Regions from separate parts of the Marinovum sp. E3 genome, predicted to be linked through region 1. Evidence: riboswitches for the same ligand, from Rfam matches in the RefSeq annotation. Region 1 holds a riboswitch; each other region holds the start of a gene.
What was found. Region 1 has a riboswitch for cobalamin ahead of AC0J5K_RS11025 (DUF1636 family protein). Riboswitches for the same ligand answer to the same signal wherever they lie in the genome.
Positions count from the first base shown of each region.

Region 1 (5,348 bases):
GCTTGCCAGGCGGCGTGCGTCGAGGTCGCGAGGGCCGCCTGAAACACCGGCACGCCGGCGGCGTCGAGCACCGAGGCCCCGGCCGCGCCACGGCCGGAAAAGGCGGTGAGATTGACAATGGCGTCGGGCGATTGCGCGCTGACCGCGGCACGCAGGTATTCGGTCAGTTCCGGCAGCTTGAGCGAGGGCGCGTAGAGCCCGATGACTTCGGCGCCCGCGGCCCGGAAGGCGGCAAACAGCGCCTCGACCGGCGCCATGTCGGCCGCCACCAGATAGGAGCGGTAGAACACCACGAGAAGCTTGCGGCCCGCCAGGGGCCCGTTCTGGACCGGTGTCGGGCGCGGCGGATCGGCATCGGGGGCCATCGCGCCGGTCTCGGGCGTCCAGAGCCCCATCGGCGGCAACGCCTTGGAGCCGGGGACCGGAGCGGCATAGAGCCCCGAGGCCAGCGCCAGCTGCGCCAGCGCCGCCTGTGCGGCCACCGCGCCGCCGGTGTCGCAGAGATGCGCCAGCCGCCGGAGCGTCGAGACCGGTAGGGTCGAGACCGCGTCGAGCCGGGCATCCTCGCGGCCGTCCGCCGGCAGCACGGCCAGCGCGATGCCGCGCGATTGCGCCAGCGCGGAAAGCTGGCGCAGACCGTATTCCCAATAGGGCACGCCGCCAATCAGTCGGACCAGGATGCCCTTGGCCCCGGCCAGCGTCTGTTCGACGTAGGTGTCGACCGACAGCGGATGCTGCAAGGCCGCGAGGCTGGCCAGCCGCAGCGTCGGCAGCGCCCCGGCCGGCCCGCCGCCGCGATGCCAGGCGGCGGCGAAAGCCCCGAGGTCGCTGTCGGAGAACGACAGCACGACGAGATCGGCCGGGTCTTGCCCCAGGTCGACCGGCGTGCCGGTATCCTCCAGCCCGTGGCTCTCGCGAAAGACGACGTGCACCGGCGGGTTACTCCGCGGGCTGCGGCGCGAGGTCGGTCAGCGCGGCGCGGATTTCCTCCGGGCGCAGGTCGTCATGTTCGGCGATCACCACCAACCGGCTCCGGCGGGCCTCGTCGGGGGCCCAGAGCCGGTCGAACTGGTGGCGCACCCGCGCGCCCACCGCCTGCACCAGCAGGCGCATCGGCTTGCCGGCAACCGAGGCATGGCCCTTGACCCGCAGGATGTTGTGGCTCTTGGCCAGGCGCTCGATCGCGGCAACCAGATCGGCGGCATCGGCCAGCTCGGGGAGGTCGACGACGATGCTTTCGAAATCCTCGTGATCGTGGTCATGCGGGGTGTCGTGGTGGCTGGGCCGTGCGTCGAGATCGCTCTCGGCGGCGGCGCCGAGGCCGAGGATGATGCGGGGATCGACCGCGCCTTCGGCGACCTCGACCACCGGCAGCACCCGCGGCGCCTCGGCGGCGATCAGGTCCCTGGCCCGGGCGACGCCCTCCGGCCCGGCAAGGTCGGGCTTGGTCAGCAGCACGATGTCGGCGCAGGCGATCTGGTCTTCGAAGACCTCCGACAGCGGCGTTTCGTGGTCGAGGCTGTCGTCGGCCAGCCGCTGCGCATCCACCGCCGCGACGTCGGGGGCAAAGCGGCCCGCCGCCACCGCCTCGGCATCGGCCAGGGCGATCACCCCGTCGACCGTGACGCGGGCGCGGATCGCCGGCCATTCGAAGGCCTTGAGCAGCGGCTTGGGCAGGGCGAGCCCCGAGGTCTCGATCAGGATGTGATCGGGGCGCGGGTCGAGCGCCATCAGCGCCTCGATGGTGGGGATGAAATCATCCGCCACGGTGCAGCAGATGCAGCCATTGGCCAGTTCGACGATGTTCTCGGCCGGGCAGTCGGGAATGGCGCAGTCCCGCAGGATCTCGCCATCGACGCCGACATCGCCGAATTCGTTGACCACCACCGCCAGCCGACGGCCGCCGGGGTTCTTCATCAGATGGGTGATCAGCGTCGTCTTGCCGGCGCCGAGAAAGCCGGTGACGATGGTGACGGGGAGTTTGGCGAGATCGCTCATGGGTCAGGCGTCCTTGGGTGTGGCAATGATCGGGGGAATGCGGGTCAGGCAGTTGCGCTTGAAATGCTCGGGCCGTTCGCGCCAGGGGATCACCCCGTCGGCGGCCGCGTGATACTGCGCCGCGCCGGCCAGCAGCATTTCGGCGCCGTCGGTCTCGTCGACGTTGGAAAAGACATAGGTCCATTTCCCGGCGCCGCCGCGCAGGGCGACGGTGCAGGCGTTGGAACAGTTTTGCAGGCATTCCACCGGTGTCACCCGCAGCCCTTCGGGCGCACCGGTGGCGGTGATCCGGTCAAAGAGCACCTGGCCGGGGCGGCGGTCATCCTCGGGCGCGGCGCCCTTGCGGCGGCAGGTCACGCAGACCAGCAGCTCGGTTGTGGTGGCGGTGGTGTCCTGCTCGTGCGCAGAGTCTTTCATTCTCGCGTGCCCCATCGGCTTGGCAGACAGGGGTATCGGCGGAATGGTGGCCGGCAACGGACACACTCCGACACCGGCACACCCCGTCCGGTCTCATCAGTCGGGCTGGCAGGTCTCCCGGCTCACGGAATTCTGGGCCCGGGGCCCGGCGGTCGCTCTGCCTTCCCGGCCTGTCAGGCCAGTGGCTTCGAGCGCCCTTTTCCGTTCACGGTCGCGGGGGCGGCTGCGTTTGGCCCGGGCGTCCCGTCACGGGGCACCAGGGTTACACATTCCCTTTTCACCTGTTTACACAGGCACCAGCGTCAGGGCACATGGGACGAATTCCGTATACGAGTCAAGTCCGGAGATGGGGATGATCGAAGAGAAAAACGCGCGCCACGCCGAGAAGATGAAGAAGATCAAGGCCGCGCGCGATCGCATGATGGCGACCAAGACCGACGAGAAGGGCCTGATCCTCGTGCATACCGGCACCGGCAAGGGCAAGTCGTCCTCGGGGTTCGGGATGATCCTGCGCTGTATCGCCCATGGCATGCCCTGCGCCGTGGTGCAGTTCATCAAGGGCAATTGGATCACCGGCGAAGCCGAAATGATCCGCAACCGCTTTGCCGAGGAATGCCGGTTCTTCGTTTCCGGAGAAGGCTTTACCTGGGAAACCCAGGACCGCGCCCGCGACATCGCCGCGGCGCAGGCCGGCTGGGAGATCGCCAAGAGCCAGATCCTCGACCCCGAGATCCGGTTCGTGCTGCTCGACGAGATCAACATCGCGCTGCGCAACGATTATCTCGATATCGACGACGTGGTTGCGTTCCTGCAAACCCGCAAGCCGGAGATGACCCATGTCTGCCTGACCGGGCGCAATGCCAAGCCCGAGCTGATCGAGGCGGCGGATCTGGTGACCGAGATGACGCTTGTCAAACATCCGTTCCGCGATGGCATCAAGGCCCAGAAGGGCGTGGAATTCTGAGCCGGGGGGCCGTCGCATGCCGGCGCTGATGATCCAGGGCACCGGCTCCAATGTCGGCAAGTCGATGCTGGTGGCCGGGCTCTGCCGCGCCGCCCGTCGGCGCGGGCTGAGCGTGGCGCCGTTCAAGTCGCAGAACATGTCGAACAATGCCGCCGTGACCCCCGAGGGCGGCGAGATCGGCCGGGCGCAGGCGCTTCAGGCGCTGGCCTGCGGCCTGGCGCCACATGTCGACATGAACCCGGTGCTGCTCAAGCCCGAGACCGATATCGGCGCCCAGGTGGTGGTGCAGGGCAAGCGTCTGACCACCGCGCGGGCGCGCGACTACGGCCAGATGAAACCACGGCTGATGGCGGCGGTGCTCGAGAGTTTCGAACGCCTGAAGGCGGCGCATGATCTGGTGATCGTCGAGGGCGCGGGCAGCCCGGCCGAGGTCAACCTGCGGCGCGGCGACATCGCCAACATGGGCTTTGCCGAGGCGGCGGAGGTGCCGGTGGTGCTCTGTGGCGACATCGACCGGGGCGGGGTGATCGCGCAGATCGTCGGCACCCAAGCGGTGCTGCCCGAGGGTGACCGCGCCCGCATCGCCGGGTTTCTGATCAACAAGTTCCGCGGCGATCCGACACTGTTCGATGACGGGTACCAGATGATCGAGGCGCAGACCGGCTGGCGCGGCTTTGGCGTCGCGCCCTGGTTTCCCGAGGCCTGGCGGCTGCCGGCCGAGGATGCGCTCGACATTGCGCCGCCGCGCGGCCGCGACGGGCTGCATGTGGTTTGTCTCCAGTTCTCGCGGATCGCCAATTTCGACGATCTCGATCCGCTGGTGCAGGAACCGGGGGCGCGGGTCACCATGCTGCCGCCGGGCCGGGCGATTCCGGGCGATGCGGACCTGGTCATCCTGCCGGGGTCGAAATCGACCCGAGCCGATCTCGACTTCCTGCGCCGGCAGGGCTGGGATATCGACCTAGCGGCGCATCGCCGGCGCGGTGGCCGCATCCTCGGCATCTGCGGCGGCTATCAGATGCTGGGCCAGGTTGTGGCCGATCCCGAGGGCATCGAAGGGCCGCCGGGCGAGACCCCGGGGCTGGGGCATCTGGACATCACCACGGTGATGGGCGGCGACAAGAGCCTGCGGCTGGTGCAGGCGTGCCATGCCACGTTGAAACAGGCGTTTTGCGGCTACGAGATCCACATCGGCCGTTCCGACGGCCCGGACCGACGGCGCCCCTTTGCCGAGATCGCGGGCCAGCCCGAAGGCGCCTGTTCGGCCGATGGTCTGGTCAGCGGCAGCTATCTGCACGGCATGTTCGCCGATGATGGATTCCGCCGGGCCTGGCTGACGCAGCTTGGCGCGCGGGCCTCGGATCTCGGCTATGATGACGGTGTCGAGGCGACGCTGGATGCGCTGGCGGACCATCTCGAGACGCATCTCGACGTGGCGGGCCTGTTGGGGCTGGCGCGTTAGGCGGTGACGGTGGCGAAGGCCCGTTCGAGCTGCGGCCAGCGGTCGGCCGGTGGCAGCCCGAGGCGGATCCACTGCTGTGAATAGGGAAACACCCGCGACCAGACGTGATGCGCCGCCAGCCGGTCCTGCGCCGCCTGCGCATCCGGCGCGGCATAGGTGCGAAACAGCGGCGTGCCACCGACCAGCGGCCAGCCCGCGGCGGCGGCCAGCCGGTCGAGCCGCGCCGCGTCCTGCGCCAGCCGGTGACAGGTCGCCTGCTGCCAGCCGGTGTCGGTCAGGGCGGCGCTGGCGATCTCGATCGCGGGTCCCGAGACCGGCCAGGGCCCGGCCAGCTCGGCCAGCCGGGTGGCCAGAGGCCCCTGCGCCAGGGCAAAGCCCAGCCGCAGGCCGGCCAGCCCGTAGAACTTGCCGAATGACCGCAGCACCACGACATTGGCCAGCGCCGCGCCAAGTCGCGGCGCGACCGAGAACGCCGGCTCGGGATCGGCAAAGCTTTCGTCGACGATC
Region 1 is NZ_CM146908.1:2,249,213-2,254,560, reverse strand. Features, by position in the region: gene cobN (cobaltochelatase subunit CobN) at 1-932, opposite strand, end outside; gene cobW (cobalamin biosynthesis protein CobW) at 940-1,998, opposite strand; gene AC0J5K_RS11025 (DUF1636 family protein) at 2,002-2,415, opposite strand; cobalamin riboswitch at 2,506-2,731, opposite strand; gene cobO (cob(I)yrinic acid a,c-diamide adenosyltransferase) at 2,768-3,379, shown strand; gene AC0J5K_RS11015 (cobyric acid synthase) at 3,396-4,841, shown strand; gene cobD (threonine-phosphate decarboxylase CobD) at 4,838-5,348, opposite strand, start outside.

Region 2 (5,348 bases), on a different replicon from region 1:
TCGCATGGGGAATGACCAGCCCGACGAAGCCGACAGCACCCACCATGCTGACCACCGTCGCGGTCAGAAATGCGGTGACCGCAAAGAGTTCAAGGCGAACGCGCGCGACGTCCACGCCCAGCGAAGCAGCGGCGTCCTCGCCGAAGGCGAAGGCATCAAGCGCCCTGGCACGGTAGAGACAGATGGCCAAGCCAATGACCATGATCGGGAAGGAAAGCCAGGCATCCGGCCAACGGATGCTGCCAAGGCTTCCCAAAAGCCAGAACAGGATCCCTTGCGTCTGTTCGGCATTGGCCGAAGACGTGACGATGAAGGAAGTTACCGCATTGAAGAGCTGCGAGCCTGCAATACCCGCAAGTATAATGCGCTCGGTCCCGCCGCCGGTTTCACGCACCAGGATTGCGACGAAGAGAATGGCCACCGTCGCGCCCACAAAGGCACCTGCGGAGACGGACAGCGCCCCCGCGCCGAGCGCCAGAACAATTACCGTGACCGCGCCGGTCGATGCCCCTGCCGAAATACCAAGCAAATATGGTTCGGCCAGCGGATTGCGCAATAGAGCCTGAAGAACGGTGCCACAGACCGCCAGAGCCGCGCCGACACAGATCGCAACGGCGGCACGGCTGAGACGATAGTGCCAGATGATGCCTTCCCGGATCGGATCGACTTCCAGATCCAAGCCCAGAATACGGTTGGCCAGTGTCCGGGTCACGTCTCGGGGCGTTACCGCAATCTCGCCCAGCAAAATGGCCCCCGCCGTAGCAAGGACCAGAGCCACGGCCGAGACCAGCAGAAACGGCCCAAGGGCCATCCTGCGCGACCTGGGCGCGGGGCGCGCCTCGGCGATCACCGTGCTTGGCCGAAGGCTCGTAGGCCGGCGGCAAGCGTTTCGACCCCGTCTACCGCGCGCAGAGTCGGGTTCATCGACTGAGCGTCCATTTCAATCAACCAGCCATTGCGCACTGCGCTCAGCTGACTGGCCACAGGATCGCTTTGCAGGAACGCGCGCTTGGCGGCGACGTCATCGGCCGGCAGACGGCGCCGATCCATCTTTCCCAGCACGATTACATCCGGGTCGAGGCCCGAAATTGTTTCCCATCCCACCAGCGGCCATTCTTCTTCCGAGGTGATGACATTGCGGACCCCGACGATATCCGAGATCCAAGCCGGGGCCCCGTAACGGCCGGCCACATAGGCTTCTCCCTCGGTCTGCGGTGAGGAAAACCAGAAGAGAACCGAAACGTCGCCTGCTCGCAGCCCGCGTACATGTGCCTTTGCGGTTTCGATCCGCGCCGCGTTGCGTTCGATCAGAGCCGCACCGGCGTCCGACACATCGAAAATGCCGGCAAGCTCAGCAATCTCGCGGGATAGTAGGTCCATGGACCAGGCTTGAGACCGGGCTCCGTCACCGCTGCCGGTGCTGAAATCGCTTTTGGCGCATTCGGCCGGCGACACATAGGTGGCAATGCCGAAATCTCCGAACTGGGAAAAGGTGCCGACCCGCGCCTGTTCGGGAGCGATGTCGTTGATCCACTGACTCGCGACGAAATCGGGGCGGGTGTCCAGCACCGCTTCGAAACTGGGCGACTTATCCGCCAGCCGCGGCAAGGCTTGGCCCTGCTCGGCCAATTCCTCTGGCAAAGGCGCCAGCCAGATTGCGCTACCGACGATCTTGTCGGCCAGGCCGAGCGAGAGCAAGATTTCGGTTGTGCCCTGTCCGATCGCCACCACGCGCTCCGGAACTGCATCCAGGATCAAGTCCCTCTGGCAGTTGCGGATTTCAAGAGGATAGGTGGTTGCCTGGGCCTGAACCCGCAAGGCAGTTGATGCGAGAATGGCAGTTGCAAGCACACAGAGGATACGACCGCGGCCGCGAGCTATTTGGATCATTGACGCTCCTTTTCCGGACACCCCGTCCGGTGCGCATTGAAATTTCGGCTCTGCTCCATCGCAGGCCGGAACGGCAGGTCTCCTGACTCGCGGCCATCGTTCCAACCCGCCTTCCCGTGCCTGTTCTGTGACACAGTGGCATCGCCCGACGGGCGCATGGGTCGAAACGGCCGCCTACAGTTGCGGGGGCAGTCCCGGAGTTCAAGCCAGAAGGCTTGGCACCGGGTTCCCTTTTCATCCCGATTGGGAACCGTTCGCGCCGGAAGTTCTTCTTCACAACCTGGTTTGTCAAGCCAGATTCTTCCGGTGGCGAATTCAATCACCTGCCTGCAAAGGCGCGCCATTTTAGATCACTGTTTTTGAATGCCTTTTTGCGTGCTACTCCCCCATTTGACAGTTGTCGGGGAGTAGCGGCTGCTATCCTGGCAGTCCCGAAACGCTTGCTCTGCTTTTCAACCCCGGCCGCGATAGGGCGGCACGCCTTGATCGGGCAGCCAGAGGCCCTCGGGACGCGGGGCGGTCTGCCAGAACACGTCGATCGGAATGCCGCCGCGCGGATACCAGTAGCCGCCGATCCGCAGCCATTGCGGTTCGAGGAAATCGACCAGGCGGCGTGCGATAGAGATCGTGCAATCCTCGTGAAACGCACCATGATTTCGAAAGGAGGTCAGGAACAGTTTCAGCGATTTCGATTCCACCAGCCAGGCGCCGGGTACGTAGTCGATCACCAGGTGGGCAAAATCCGGCTGTCCGGTCATCGGGCAGAGCGAGGTGAATTCCGGCGCTGTGAAGCGCACATTATAGGCCAGGTCGGCCTGTGGGTTGGGCACACGCTCCAGTTCAGCCTCTTCCGGGCTGGCGGGAATGCGGGTTTCGCCGCCAAGCTGCTTGAGATCGCTGTAGATATTTTCGGACATGGGGGCTCCTTAAGGTCAGACGCCGCGCTTGTTGCCCCAGATCAGGACATGAAGCTGCGGCAGGATGCGGGGGGCGAACCAGCCGTCGGCCATCGCGCTGTCGGTCAGCCATTCCAGCCGGGCAGACAGGGCCCGCAGATCGACCGGCGTGTCGGGGTCGACCTCGGCGTTGCCCGGCTGGAGGTAGAGCGGCAGGTCCGGGTGGCGGGCATGGGCGGCTTTGGCCCATTGGTAATCGGTCTCGTCGAAGACGACGATCTTCATCACCGACTGCCGCGCCGGCTTGCCGGCGGAGACACAGCCATCGAAGGCATCCCAGTCCACCGTTTCGCCGCTCGAGGGGGGTTTCGGCGACAAAACCAGCGTGTCGAGCTCCGCAAACCAATCTCTGGCCAAGGAACCTTGTGTCTCGCAGGCGAAGCGATACCCCGCCGCACGTCCCCGCGCGATCACCGGAGCGAAATCCTGGATCGCGGGATTGCCGCCGCTGATCGAGACCGTCAACGGCTGACCGTTCGAAAGACGCAGCACCTCATCCCAGATTTCCACGTCGCTCAACGGCGCCCAAGTATGGCGATACCGGCTTTCAACGGCATGCAGGCTGTCGCACCAGCTGCACCTGTAGTCGCAGCCACCGGCGCGGATAAAAACCGTGGGCTCACCGATCAATGCGCCCTCGCCCTGGATCGTCGGCCCGAATATCTCGGCGATGCGCAGGGTCATGGCCGGTACTCTGCCCAGGTTTTCGGCGTCTCGCTGATCATCACGGCGCTGGTCTCGGGCCAACGCGCGGCACACCAGTCGTAAAAATGGCGGGCCATGTGCTCGGCGGTGGAGGGCACATCGAAAATGTCATTCAGATGGCGATGGTCGAATTGATCGTCGATATAGCTCTTGAGCGGTTTCAGATCGTGGTAGTCGCGCACGAAACCGTCGTCATTCAGCGTTTCGGCGGCCAGTTCCACCACGACGACATAGTTGTGCCCGTGCAGCCGCGCGCATTGGTGGTCGGGCGGCAGATGCGAAAGCTGGTGCGAGGCGGAGAAGTGGAATTCCTTGCGGATGCGGAACATCAGGTGGCCTCCCGCTCGGCAATTGCCGTCGCCCAATACTCGGGATCGGCATAGGCGGTAGGGTCCGGAACACCGGCGATGTGAAACGCCTCGCGGCGCTCGACGCAGGTGCCGCAGCGGCCGCAATGCAGCGCGCCGCCCTTGTAACACGACCAGGTCTCGGCGAAGGGCGTGCCGTGGCGGGCGCCCTCGCGCACGATGTCGGCCTTGCTGCGTTCGACGAAGGGCGTGTGGAGGTGCACCTCGGCATAGCCGTCGAGCGCAGCCTGCTGCATGGCGTCGAAGGCGCGGGCGAAACCAGGGCGGCAATCGGGATATATGAAGTGATCGCCGCCATGCACGGCGGTCGCAACAGCCTCATCGCCGTTGGCGGCGGCAACTCCGAAACCGATCGCCAGCATGATGGCGTTGCGGTTCGGCACGACGGTGATGCGCATCGTGTCCTCGGCGTAATGGCCGTCAGGCACATCGATGTCGTCGGTCAGCGCCGATCCGGAGAGCGCGGCACCGATCCCGCGCATGTCCATCAGGTGATGCGGAACGCCGAGCCGCTGCGCCGCCGCGGCCGCGAAGTCGAGCTCCTTGCGGTGGCGTTGGCCGTAATCGAAGGACACCAGCCGGGTGAGTTGATGCTCATCGGCGGTGATATGAGCGAGCGACACGGAATCGAGTCCGCCCGAGCAGATGACGAGAGTTTTCATGTTGGGCCCTTGTTTTGGTGTCCGGGTAGGCTGCGACCGGAATGGGCACCGTTTAGCCGAACCTCGGGTGGATGGCAATCCGAGGGGCGAGGTGGTCTCCCGGCGCTCTGCTCGACGCGCTGGATGAGACCGATCTATTTCTGACCAACACGGTGCATTCCGATCAAGCCTTCCAGTTCACCAGCCGGGAATGGCAGATGTTGCTTCGCCCGCCCAAGCCGAAACTGACATGACCCAGCCCTCCCACTCCTGAGACGGTTGAGCCAGAAGTTCATAGCATCCGCAACTGTAGTACTAGGCGAAGACCTCGCGCGGAAAACGCAAGCCCTTCTGCCGCGGCCCGGACGCATAATCGGTCATCTCAGAACGCCATCCGATCCAAAGTACCATCATCAACCTGGCAATGTCCCTGACACCGCCCTCCCGCGCGGACATTGTTAGCTGGAAATTCCTGTCCAACCCACGCGGACAGGGCCTACATTCCCGGTCACTGGGACATTTTCTGCACAAGGCGGGTTTGCCGAACTGACGATCGGGATCGATGGGACTTGCGCCGGGCTGCGCCTGGCGTCCTCGACGGCCGTGAAGGAGCGCCGAAAGACGATCTTTGGCTCCTCCCCGGACCGCTCGGAGAGGCCCCGGAGGGATTGCCCGAAGCGCTGCGTGCCGCTGGCCATGGGTGGGGCAGGGGGCTGCGGCCCCGGGCCGGGTGGATCAGGGGCCGTTCCTTCGATGGCAGGCACCTAGTGCCATCAGGCTTGCCCCAT
Region 2 is NZ_JBVTQV010000002.1:162,480-167,827, reverse strand. Features, by position in the region: gene AC0J5K_RS18210 (FecCD family ABC transporter permease) at 1-811, opposite strand, end outside; gene AC0J5K_RS18205 (ABC transporter substrate-binding protein) at 847-1,890, opposite strand; cobalamin riboswitch at 1,946-2,160, opposite strand; gene queF (preQ(1) synthase) at 2,343-2,807, opposite strand; gene queE (7-carboxy-7-deazaguanine synthase QueE) at 2,823-3,530, opposite strand; gene queD (6-carboxytetrahydropterin synthase QueD) at 3,527-3,880, opposite strand; gene queC (7-cyano-7-deazaguanine synthase QueC) at 3,880-4,581, opposite strand.
Region 2: linked by a shared signal. The riboswitch ahead of AC0J5K_RS18205 (ABC transporter substrate-binding protein) and the one ahead of AC0J5K_RS11025 (DUF1636 family protein) in region 1 are both predicted to bind cobalamin.

Region 3 (5,348 bases), 170 kb from region 1:
GCGCAGAAATACATGATACCCAGCAACAACAGCCGCTGCTCGGCGCGCAACCGGAGCCGGTCGCGAATCTCTTCGTGGCGCAGCCGCAGGTTCTCGCGTTCGATGGCATCGGGGTTTTCGCCCTTTTGTCGGGCGTCGAGGATGCGCGCCAAGGGGCGCAGCGGTGTGCGGATCATGGCTCTTGCTCTTGCTCTGCGCCTTGCGAGGAGGTGACAACGGAATTGGTGATCGGCGCGAAATCGTCGAACACCGGCGCCGGAAAGGCCACCTGATCGACATTGCCGAAATGCCGCGGCCGCAGCGGCAGCAGGCCGAGGCGGTCAAAGTTCAGCTCGGCCAGATCGCGCAACCTGTCGGGCCGGTTGAGATAGGCCCATTCCGCACGCAACACCGAAAGTCGGACCCGGGCCGCACCGATCTCGCTCTGAAGCTTGGCCGTCTTTTCAATGGCTTCCTGCGTTTCGTAGTTCTCGTGGTAGGCCCAGAAGGCCAGCCCGATCACCGTCAGCGCTGTCATCACATACAGAACGGAGCGCATTACCTTGTCCTCTTGAGTTGCGGCATGGCGATGGATTTGGCGTCGATCTCCCCGGCCGGCACTTCGGTGCGCCGGGCCACCCGCAGCCGCGCCGAACGCGAGCGCGGGTTCTCGGCCAGTTCCTGCTTGTCGGGGCCGGCGGCCTTGCGGGTGACGATCTCGAACTGGGCCGGCACCGCCTCGACCTGCGGCGCGTATCGGTTGAAATTGCCAGAATGTCCGGCGCGGGCCTGAAGGAAGCGTTTGACCATCCGGTCCTCGATCGAATGAAAGGTCACCACCGCCAGCAGGCCGCCCGGCCGCAGCACCCGTTCTGCGGCCATCAGCCCTTCGAACAGCTCGGTATATTCGTCGTTCACCGCAATCCGCAGCGCCTGGAACGAGCGCGTTGCGGGATGGCTCTGCCCCGGCTTGGCGCGCGGCAGCGAACGTTCGATCACCCCGGCCAGTTGCAGCGTGGTTTCAAACGGCGCTTCGGTGCGGGCCTTGACGATGTTCCTGGCGATCCGGCGCGAGGCACGTTCCTCGCCAAAGACATAGAGGATCTCGGCCAAGTCCTGCTCGGTGGCGGAATTGACCAGATCGGCGGCGCTGGGGCCGTCCTGGCTCATCCGCATGTCGAGCGGGCCGTCCTTCATGAAGGAAAAGCCGCGTTCGGCCCGGTCAAGCTGCATCGAGGAGACCCCGAGATCGAGCACCACGCCGTCCACCTGATCGGCAACCTCGTCCATCTTGGAAAAGACCGTCTGTTCCGGGCGGATGCGGGCGCCGTAGCCGGCCATCCAGTCGGCCGCCAGCTCAAAGGCCAGCGGGTCGCGGTCGATCGCCACGACCTCATCAGCGCCGGCGTCAAGCAGGGCGCGGGTATAGCCCCCGGCGCCGAAGGTGCCGTCGATCCAAGTGCCCGCCACCGGCGAGACCGCCGCGATCAGCGGTCGGATCAGAACGGGGATATGCGGGGCCGCGGGGGGTGTGACAGCAGCGGCGGCCATGGCTCAGGCTCCCTCTGCCGGTCCATCGAGGAAGGACAGCGGGTCAAAATCCTCGGGCAGCTCGTCGAGCCACTCTTCGGTCTTGGCCAGCTCTTCCTTCTCGTAGGTGTCCGGGTGCCAGATTTGAAAGGTGTCACCGGCGGCGATGAAAAAGGCCTCTTTTTCCAGACCGATCTTGTCCCGCAGCTTGGCGGGCAGGACCAGGCGGCCGGTCTCGTCGACGTTGGTGGGATAGGATTGGCCGTGAAACAGCCGTTGCAGCATCTTGCGCTGCATCGACCCGCGCGGCATGGCATCGATCTTGGCGTCGACCTCGTCGATCGCCTCCATCGTGTAACATTCGAGGTAGTTGCGCCGGTGATCGCCATAGACAATTACGAGCTCGGGGTTTTCGCCGGATTTCCAATTCGGATCAGCAGCTTCCAGCACACGGCGAAACAGGGCCGGGATCGACACCCTGCCCTTTGTATCCACCTTGTGGCGGCTTTCGCCTCTGAACCTGCGGCTCACTGTCCTGCCGTCCTTTGCCCGCGCCCCCGCGAAACCCCCCATGTCTTGGATGTAAAAACGGCGGATTGATCTGCTGCCACTGATCAACCCGCCGCCTGTCCCGCTCTTGCGGGATGTCCAGCTGCGCGCGCCACCTGGGGGGATGTCTGCTCGCCCGCGCGCCGGATCTCTGTTTCACGATGAAAGGCGGATGCCTGTATGAAACCTGTTTTTGCTTTTGTTCGGAGTTGGTTGCGGGGTCGTTTGCTGCCCCTGTCTCCGTCCCTCATCGTGATATAAGGGATGCCATGGGAAATTATGGAAATCAACAGGCAAAATTGGGAAAGACCCACATCATATTGTCCACACCCCCTGTGGAAAACAACATCTTGGGGTAAAATTGATACTGTTTTTGGAATTTATAGCGGAAGCGGCTTTTTGCTCATACCATATATAGTAATTGAGGCGCTGTGGCTTTTTTCCCACGAAATCCCGGAATTTTCGGGGCAGCGCCGTGATTTACCCGTTTCCCCAAATTCTGCCGCGCCTGCTTTTGCGGATTTTGGCGATTCCGGCGCTGTGACTCACACACGAATCACGGAATCGAGAGCCAATTCTTGATTCTGTCGCCGCACCGGATTGGGCCGGTGCCATGAATTCCCATCCGTCCCACGATTTCCCGTATGTCCCATGGTTTCCCGGCGCGGTCCTGATTTCCCGCCGGGGCCGCGCCCGCCCGCCAGGGCCATTCAGGCCCTCTACGGCCATGGATTCCCAAAAAGGCGCCGGCGTGGCCGCCATGCCGCACCTGAAGCCGCGTGGCGGGGCGTGCGAATTGCCGTCTTGCCAGGCTGAGCCGGCACAATTAGACGAAGCCTGTCTTGGTTCGGGCCTCGCAAGGGGTTCGTGAAAAGGGAACGCGGTGCAAAGCCGCGACTGCCCCCGCAACTGTGAGCGGCGAGCACCTTCGGAAACTGCCACTGTGGCCGCCGGCCGCGGGAAGGCCCGGCGGATGCAACGACCCGCGAAGTCAGGAGACCTGCCAGGAGCTCACCCTATCCCGACGCGGGGCGCGTCACGGATAACGGCAACCCCGTCGCGGTGACTTCACTGAAACGGTGGGCGCTGTTCCCTCCGAAACGTCAATCGGCCCGACCGGCCTTCGAGGGATACAAAATGACCCGCTCCACCCTGATGACCAGCGCCGCGCTCTCCGCGCTCTGTGCCACCCCTGCTCTTGCCCAGGACGACGCCTATGATCTCGGCGTGCTGATCCTTTCGGCCGGGCTCGAGGCGGCACCCGCCGACGAGACCGGGGTTTCCGCCGCCGTGATCACCGAGGACGACCTGGAGGCCACCGGCGAGACCCGGGTGATCGATTTTCTCGCCCGCCAGCCCGGCGTGACGATCCGCGCCACCGGCCCGCTGGGCACCTCTGCCGGGGTCTCGATTCGCGGCGTCGGGCAGAACAACATCCAGGTGCGCGTCGATGGTATCGACGTATCCGATCCGAGCGGCACCCAGGTGGCCTTTGATTTCGGCGGGCTGATGACGTCGGACATCTCGCGCATCGAGATCCTGCGCGGCGCGCAATCGGCGCTTTATGGCTCCGAGGCGCTTGGCGGGGTGATCAACATCACCACCAAAACCGCCGACAAGGACGGGTTCGGCGTGCAGATCGCCTCGGAATACGGCAGCTACGAAACCCTGCGCAGCGCCGTGACCCTGACCACGGCCGGCGATGGCTACGACAGCGCGCTGACCTTTTCTCACGCCCGCTCGGACGGATTTTCCGCCGCCGACGAAAACGACGGCAATGACGAGGAAGACGGCTTTTCGGCCACCCGGCTGAGCTTTGCCGGCTCTTACGAACTGGGCTCGCCCGATCTGGTGATGCATCTGTCGTTCTTCGACGAGCGCTCGGACTATGAATATGACGAGGCCTCGGGCGGCGTGGTATCTGACGGCAGCCCCGACGAGCTGACGGTCAAGAAACAGAACGGCGCCCGCATCGGCTTTGATTTCGTCACCGGCGCGGTGGATCATTCGGTCTCGGCCGCCTGGTTCCGCATCGACCGCACGCTGACAGGCACCTCGGCCAGCTTTGGCGGCATCTCCGACGACCGCTTCGACTATACCGGCACCCGGATGGAATACCGCTACCAGGGCGGCGTCGATCTTGGCGCCACCGCGCGGCTGGCATTTGGCGCCGATCACACGATCGAGGAATTCGACACCGCCGTGGCGCTGGACCACACGATTTTCGGCCTCTTTGTCGACGGACAGAGCCAGGACACCACCGTCAACGGCACCTTTGCCGAACTGACCTGGGCACCGAACGATATGTGGAACCTCTCGGCCGCGCTGCGCCATGACGTACATTCCGAATTTGGCGGCCATACCACCGGCCGTCTCTCGGCCGTCTATCGCCCGATGGATGACCTGATCTTCCGCGCCAATGCCGCCACCGGCTTCCGCGCGCCTTCGGGCTACGAGCTTTACGACGGCTTTGCCGGCAACCCCGATCTCGATCCCGAAACCTCGAAGAGCTTTGATCTGGGCGTCGAGAAGCGCTACGGCGAGACCGCCTTTGTCCGCGCCACCGCCTTCCATGTCGAAGCCGAGGACATCATCGACTATTCTTTCACCACCTTCGGTTACGTGCAGGCCGAGGGCACTTCGACCCGGCAGGGGCTGGAGCTGGCCTTTGGCGGCGCGCTGCGCGAGGGGCTGCGGTTTGACGGCTCCTACACCTGGACCGACAGCTTTTCCGACGCCGATCTCGACACCTCGAGCTGGTCGGCCTTTGTGCCCGGCCAACAGGCCTCGGCCTCTGTGACCGCGAATCTGGGGCAACGCGCCTCGCTCAATGCCACCGGGCTCTGGGCCGGCAACCGGGCCGACGATCTGGACGATTACGGCGTGGTGAATTCCACCCTGACCTATGAGATCATGGAGGATGCCGAAGTCTATCTGCGGATCGAGAACATCTTTGACGAGGAATACCAGACCGCGCCGGGCTATGGCCAATCGGATCGCGCCGCGTATTTCGGGGTCCGTGCGTCTCTGTAAGGCGCTCCTGCTCGCCGCCGCGCTGATCGGCGCGGCGGCCGAGGCGCAGGAGGCGCCGCGCAGGGTTGTCTCGATCAACCTCTGCACCGACCAGCTCGCCATGATGCTGGCCGCGCCGGGCCAGCTGCATTCGGTCTCCTTCGTGGCGCTCGACCGGCGCGCCTCCTCGATGGCCGATGCGGCGCAGGACTATGTCATCAACCATGGCCGCGCCGAAGAAATCTATCTCATGCAACCCGACCTGGTTCTGGCCGGGC
Region 3 is NZ_CM146908.1:2,417,900-2,423,247, forward strand. Features, by position in the region: gene AC0J5K_RS11770 (peptidoglycan D,D-transpeptidase FtsI family protein) at 1-176, opposite strand, end outside; gene ftsL (cell division protein FtsL) at 173-538, opposite strand; gene rsmH (16S rRNA (cytosine(1402)-N(4))-methyltransferase RsmH) at 538-1,530, opposite strand; gene mraZ (division/cell wall cluster transcriptional repressor MraZ) at 1,534-2,040, opposite strand; cobalamin riboswitch at 2,885-3,080, shown strand; gene AC0J5K_RS11790 (TonB-dependent receptor plug domain-containing protein) at 3,196-5,091, shown strand; gene AC0J5K_RS11795 (ABC transporter substrate-binding protein) at 5,078-5,348, shown strand, end outside.
Region 3: linked by a shared signal. The riboswitch ahead of AC0J5K_RS11790 (TonB-dependent receptor plug domain-containing protein) and the one ahead of AC0J5K_RS11025 (DUF1636 family protein) in region 1 are both predicted to bind cobalamin.

Region 4 (5,348 bases), 180 kb from region 1:
TGCTGCATTGCGTGACGATCTTCCAGACGCAGGAGGACGTGCTGGCCCAGTATCAACGCTGGTTCCGCTATATCCTGGTGGACGAATACCAGGACACCAATGTTGCCCAGTATCTCTGGCTGCGGCTCCTGGCGGGCGGTCACAAGAACATCTGCTGCGTCGGCGACGACGATCAGTCGATCTACGGCTGGCGCGGCGCCGAGGTGGGCAATATCCTGCGCTTCGAAAAGGATTTTCCCGGCGCCAAGGTGGTCCGGCTGGAGCAGAACTACCGCTCCACCCCGCATATCCTGGCCGCCGCCGGCGGGGTGATCGCCGGCAACACGGGGCGTCTGGGCAAGGAACTCTGGACCGATGCGCCCGACGGCGAAAAGGTAAGGCTGATCGGCCATTGGGACGGCGAGGAGGAAGCCCGCTGGATCGGCGACGAGATCGAAGCGATGCAGGGTGGCACCCGCGGCATGCGGGGATTTTCGCTGGATTACATGGCGATTCTGGTGCGCGCCTCGCACCAGATGCGCGCCTTCGAGGATCGCTTTCTGACCATCGGCCTGCCGTACCGGGTGATCGGCGGACCCCGGTTCTATGAGCGGATGGAGATCCGCGATGCCATGGCCTATTTCCGCGTCGTGGTCAGCCCCGAGGATGATCTGGCCTTCGAGCGCATCGTCAACACGCCCAAGCGCGGACTTGGCGACAAGGCGCAGCAGACCATCCAGCGTCTGGCGCGCGACACTGGCGTGCCGCTGGTCGAGGGCGCGCGGCTGGCGGTGGAGAGCGGGGCGATCAAGGGCAAGGGCGGCAATGAACTGGCCCGGCTGCTCGACGGGCTTGCGCGCTGGGGCCGGATGACCGGCGAGAAGGACGTCAGCCACGTCGAGCTTGCCCAGATCATCCTCGACGAAAGCGGCTACACCACCCATTGGCAGAACGACAAGACGCCCGAGGCGCCGGGCCGGTTGGAAAACCTCAAGGAGCTGGTCAAGGCGCTGGAGGAGTTCGAGAACCTGCAAGGCTTTCTCGAACACGTCAGCCTGATCATGGACAACGAGAGCGAAGAGGCCGGCGCCAAGGTGTCGATCATGACGCTGCATGCCGCAAAGGGGCTGGAGTTTCCCGCGGTCTTCCTGCCAGGTTGGGAGGATGGGCTGTTTCCCTCGCAGCGCAGCATGGACGAGAGCGGCCTCAAGGGCCTGGAGGAGGAGCGACGGCTGGCCTATGTGGGGATCACCCGCGCCGAGGAGGTCTGCACCATCAGCTTTGCCGCCAACCGGCGGGTCTTTGGCCAGTGGCAGTCGCAGCTGCCGTCGCGCTTTGTCGATGAGCTGCCGGAGGCGCATGTCGATGTGCTCACTCCGCCGGGGCTCTATGGCGGCGGCATGGCCGGGCAGAGCTTTGGCTCGGGCATGGAAAGCCGGGTGGCCGAGGCAAATGTCTACAATTCGCCCGGCTGGAAACGGCTTCAGGAGCGGCAGAGCCAGCGCCCGATGGCGCAGCCCAAAGAGAGCCGCAACACGGTGATCGACGCGACGGCGATCTCGAGCTTCACCATGGGCGAGCGGGTGTTCCACCAGAAGTTCGGCTATGGCGCGGTGGTGGGCATCGAGGGCGACAAGATCGAGATCGATTTCGAGAAGGCCGGCGTCAAGAAGGTGGTCGCACGCTTCATCAACGCCGCCGATGACGTGCCGTTCTGAGCCCGGACTTCGCCGACAATGATCCCGTCCCGGGACGCGCCGCGGGAGCTCTGGCCGGCGGATGCCGCGCCTGCCAAGAGGCCCCGGGTCAGGCCCGGGGCCCTGGCGTGACGGAGAATGGCGCCTCCACCGACTTTACGCTGTCTTGCGGCTCCGAATCCCCGTAGTCTGATCCGGCAAGGTGCCTGCGGTTCTGCCGCGGGAGAATTGGGAAGCCGGTGAAAGACCGGCGCTGCCCCCGCAACGGTATGGCCGGGGGATGTGGTCAGTACCACTGGGCGTCACGCCCGGGAAGGGGCCGCATCCGCAATCCCGCCGAGCCCGGAAACCAGCCTTCGCAGTGACGTCAAACCGCGGGTGGCGGGCAGGGCGCGGGGTCGGGCGCATTGCCTTGCCGCCGTTTCCTCTCTGCCTGCCCGTTCTGCATCAAGGCCACGGGGCGTGGCGGAAAGGATCGAGATGACCAGACCTCTCACCGCAGCAAACGGGAGGGCCGCAGCATGATGCTGGCCCGTATTCTTGCCGATCTGCGCCATGCCGAGACGGGGACCGCGCCCGAGGCCGCGGCGCGCGCCGGTTTTGTCCGCTGGGTGCTGTCGCTGCCACCCGGGGTGCCGGTTTCGGCCGCGGCGGCGGCCGCGGCCGTGCGGGTCCGGCCGCAGGCCGGGCAGGGTCGGGCGGTGGCGCTGTTTCTGAAGTGTCTGGACGAGGCTTGTGTCACGGCGAATATCGCGCCGGAGCGGCGCGGTGGCGCCCGGGCGCGGCGACGGGGGCGCGCGTGACTTCGGACCCCGGAAAGGAACCCCGAAAATAAGAACGGCGGCACGGGAGGTGTGCCGCCGTCTTATTTTGACCGACGCTCCTGAATGCGAGGAGACGAAGCGTCAGTGCCGGTCGGACCTCAGGCCATTTGGGAGGAGGAGCCTTCGGTCCGGGTATTCCCGACCGCAAAGGGAGGAGAGCGGCGGGAAATTCTATGTCTTTGCCGGCGTCACGCATCCGGCGTGGCGGCGGGCCGGAGCCCTGAAACTGCTATGCCCCCGGGGGGAAGAACGGCGGCACGGGAGGTGTGCCGCCGTCTTTTCAACACCAGCGCTCCTGAATGGGAGGAGACGAAGCGCCGGCTGGAGCGGACCGCGGGCCTATTGGGAGGAGGGGCCTTTGGTCCTGGTATTCCCGACCGCTATTGGGAGGAGGGCGGCAGGGAATTCTGTCTGGGCCGCTTGCCGGCCCGGTGTAAAAGGCGGCGACATCAGGGAGGAGGAGAGATGTCGCCGCTGAGACACAGAAGACTCAGGGAGGAGGAGAGAGCCTTCTGATCCGGTATCAGTTATAGGCTGCGTGATAGGCCACGCGGCGGATTTCGCTGCGGCTCAGGCCGAGATCGGCGAGCTCGCGGTTCGACAGGCCTTGCAACTCGTTCATGGTTTCCCGATACACGCGGTACTGTGCATAACGTGCGGTGAGGGACTTGAGCGCAGCCTGGAAGCGTTTGTTCAGTCCGGCCTGAACGGGGGTGTTCGTGGTGATGTCTGCCATGGCGTTTCGCCTTTGTTGTCGTCAGTGTCTGTTCGTTTCGTTGACATCAATGTAGTCGAATGCTGCGTGCGCACAATCCCAAGTGCGATCAATGCTGCTATGCAGCAATTGCATGTGTAAGCGCTTAGACGCGAGTAGACCTTAAGACTAAAGTCGTAATTTACTCGCATAGGTTGAATATCGCGGTTTTGTGAGGTGATACGCGGCACCGCGACCCAGATTGGGGCAGGAAAATCATGGAAGAGATCATCCGAAAAGAGCTGGCAAGGTTCGAGATTCCCGGTGGCGGAGACCTGATTTCGCGCGATTTGATTCGAGCGCTGAATATCGAGGACGGTGTGGTGCGCTATGTGATCGAGGCGCCCTCGCCCGAGATGGCCCGCCAGATGGAGCCGCTGCGCGCCGCGACCGAACGGGCCGTGGCTTCGATCTCCGGCGTGCGCGAGGTGCATGCGGTGCTGACCGCGCATGAGGCCAAGACCCCGCCGAGCCTCAAGGTCGGCGGCCATCCCAAGCCCCAGGCCGGCCCAATGAAACCCGCGGGCGTCAAGCGCATCATCGCCATCGCCTCGGGCAAGGGCGGGGTGGGCAAATCCACCGTTTCGTCGAATCTCGCCGTGGCGCTGGCCCGCGCCGGCAAGAAGGTGGGCCTGCTCGACGCCGATATCTACGGCCCGTCACAGCCGCGCATGATGGGCGTGTCGCAACGCCCCGCCAGCCCCGACGGCAAGATCATCGAACCGTTGGTGGCGCATGGCGTGACCATGATGTCGATCGGGTTGATGCTCGATCCGGCCAAGGCGGTGGTCTGGCGCGGTCCGATGCTGATGGGGGCGTTGCAGCAGATGCTGGGGCAGGTGGCCTGGGGCGAGCTTGACGTGCTGCTTGTCGATCTGCCGCCGGGCACCGGTGACGTGCAGCTGACGCTGTGCCAACGCTCCGAGCTGTCGGGGGCCATCGTCGTCTCGACGCCGCAGGACGTGGCGCTGCTGGATGCGCGCAAGGCGGTGGACATGTTCCATACCCTGAAGACCCCGATCCTGGGAATGATCGAGAACATGTCGCTGTTCCATTGCCCGAGTTGCGGCTTCGAGGCGCATATCTTTGGCCATGGCGGCGCGGCGCAGGAGGCCAGCGACATGGGCGTGCCGCTTCTGGCGCAGCTGGCGATCGATCTCGACACGCGGCTGGCCGGTGACAGCGGAACGCCGGTGGCGGCGGGAACCGGGCCGATGGCCGAGGCCTATGCGCAGCTGGCCCAAGGCATGATTCGCGGCGGGCTGGTCTGAAGGGCGCGTGCCGATAGGAGAGGCCGGCAACCTCTAGCGGAGGCTTTCCAGCGGCTGAAAGATCGGTCCATCGGCGCTGCGGCTGTAAAAGGCGCGCAGGGCAAAGACCTCTTCCAGCCGCTCCGGCGTCAGCACCGCGCCGGGGGCGCCGTCGGCCACGGCGCGGCCCCGGTCCAGCATGACGAGCCGGGTGCAATGCCGCGCGGCGAGGCCGAGATCGTGCAGCGAGACCACGACGGCCTTGCCTTCGGCGGCAATCCGGCCAAAGACCTCCATCGTGGTGATCTGTGCTGCCGGGTCGAGCCCGGCAATGGGTTCGTCCGCCATCAGCAGCGGTGTTTCCTGGGCCAGCGCGCGGGCGATCAGCACGCGGGCCTGTTCGCCGCCCGAAAGGTGATTGGCGGGGCGATGGCGGAAGCTCTCGAGCTTCATCCGCCGGATTGCCCGGTCCACCGCCGCCCGGTCTTCGGGGCGCAGCCGGCCGCCGCGCGGCAACCAGGGGGTGCGGCCCAATGCGATCACCGCCTCGACATCGATGCCCCAGGCGATCTCGCGGCTCTGCGGCATCCAGGCGGCCTGGCGGGCACGGGCGTGCGCCGGCAGATCGGCGATATTGCTTTGGCCCTGATGCGCCAGAAGGCCCAGCGCGGCACGCAGCAGCGAGGTCTTGCCAGCGCCGTTGGGGCCGATCAGGCCGACACATTCGCCCGGGCCGACCCGCAACGAGACATGATCGACCACCGGGCGGCTGCCGCGATGCACCGAGAGGTCTTGCAGAGCCAGAAGGGCGGTCATGCGAACTCCTTCCGGGTCTTGTAGATCA
Region 4 is NZ_CM146908.1:2,424,759-2,430,106, reverse strand. Features, by position in the region: gene AC0J5K_RS11825 (ATP-dependent helicase) at 1-1,697, shown strand, start outside; cobalamin riboswitch at 1,860-2,048, shown strand; gene AC0J5K_RS11820 (hypothetical protein) at 2,198-2,479, shown strand; gene AC0J5K_RS11815 (DUF1127 domain-containing protein) at 3,024-3,236, opposite strand; gene AC0J5K_RS11810 (Mrp/NBP35 family ATP-binding protein) at 3,473-4,525, shown strand; gene AC0J5K_RS11805 (ABC transporter ATP-binding protein) at 4,559-5,320, opposite strand; gene AC0J5K_RS11800 (FecCD family ABC transporter permease) at 5,317-5,348, opposite strand, start outside.
Region 4: linked by a shared signal. The riboswitch ahead of AC0J5K_RS11820 (hypothetical protein) and the one ahead of AC0J5K_RS11025 (DUF1636 family protein) in region 1 are both predicted to bind cobalamin.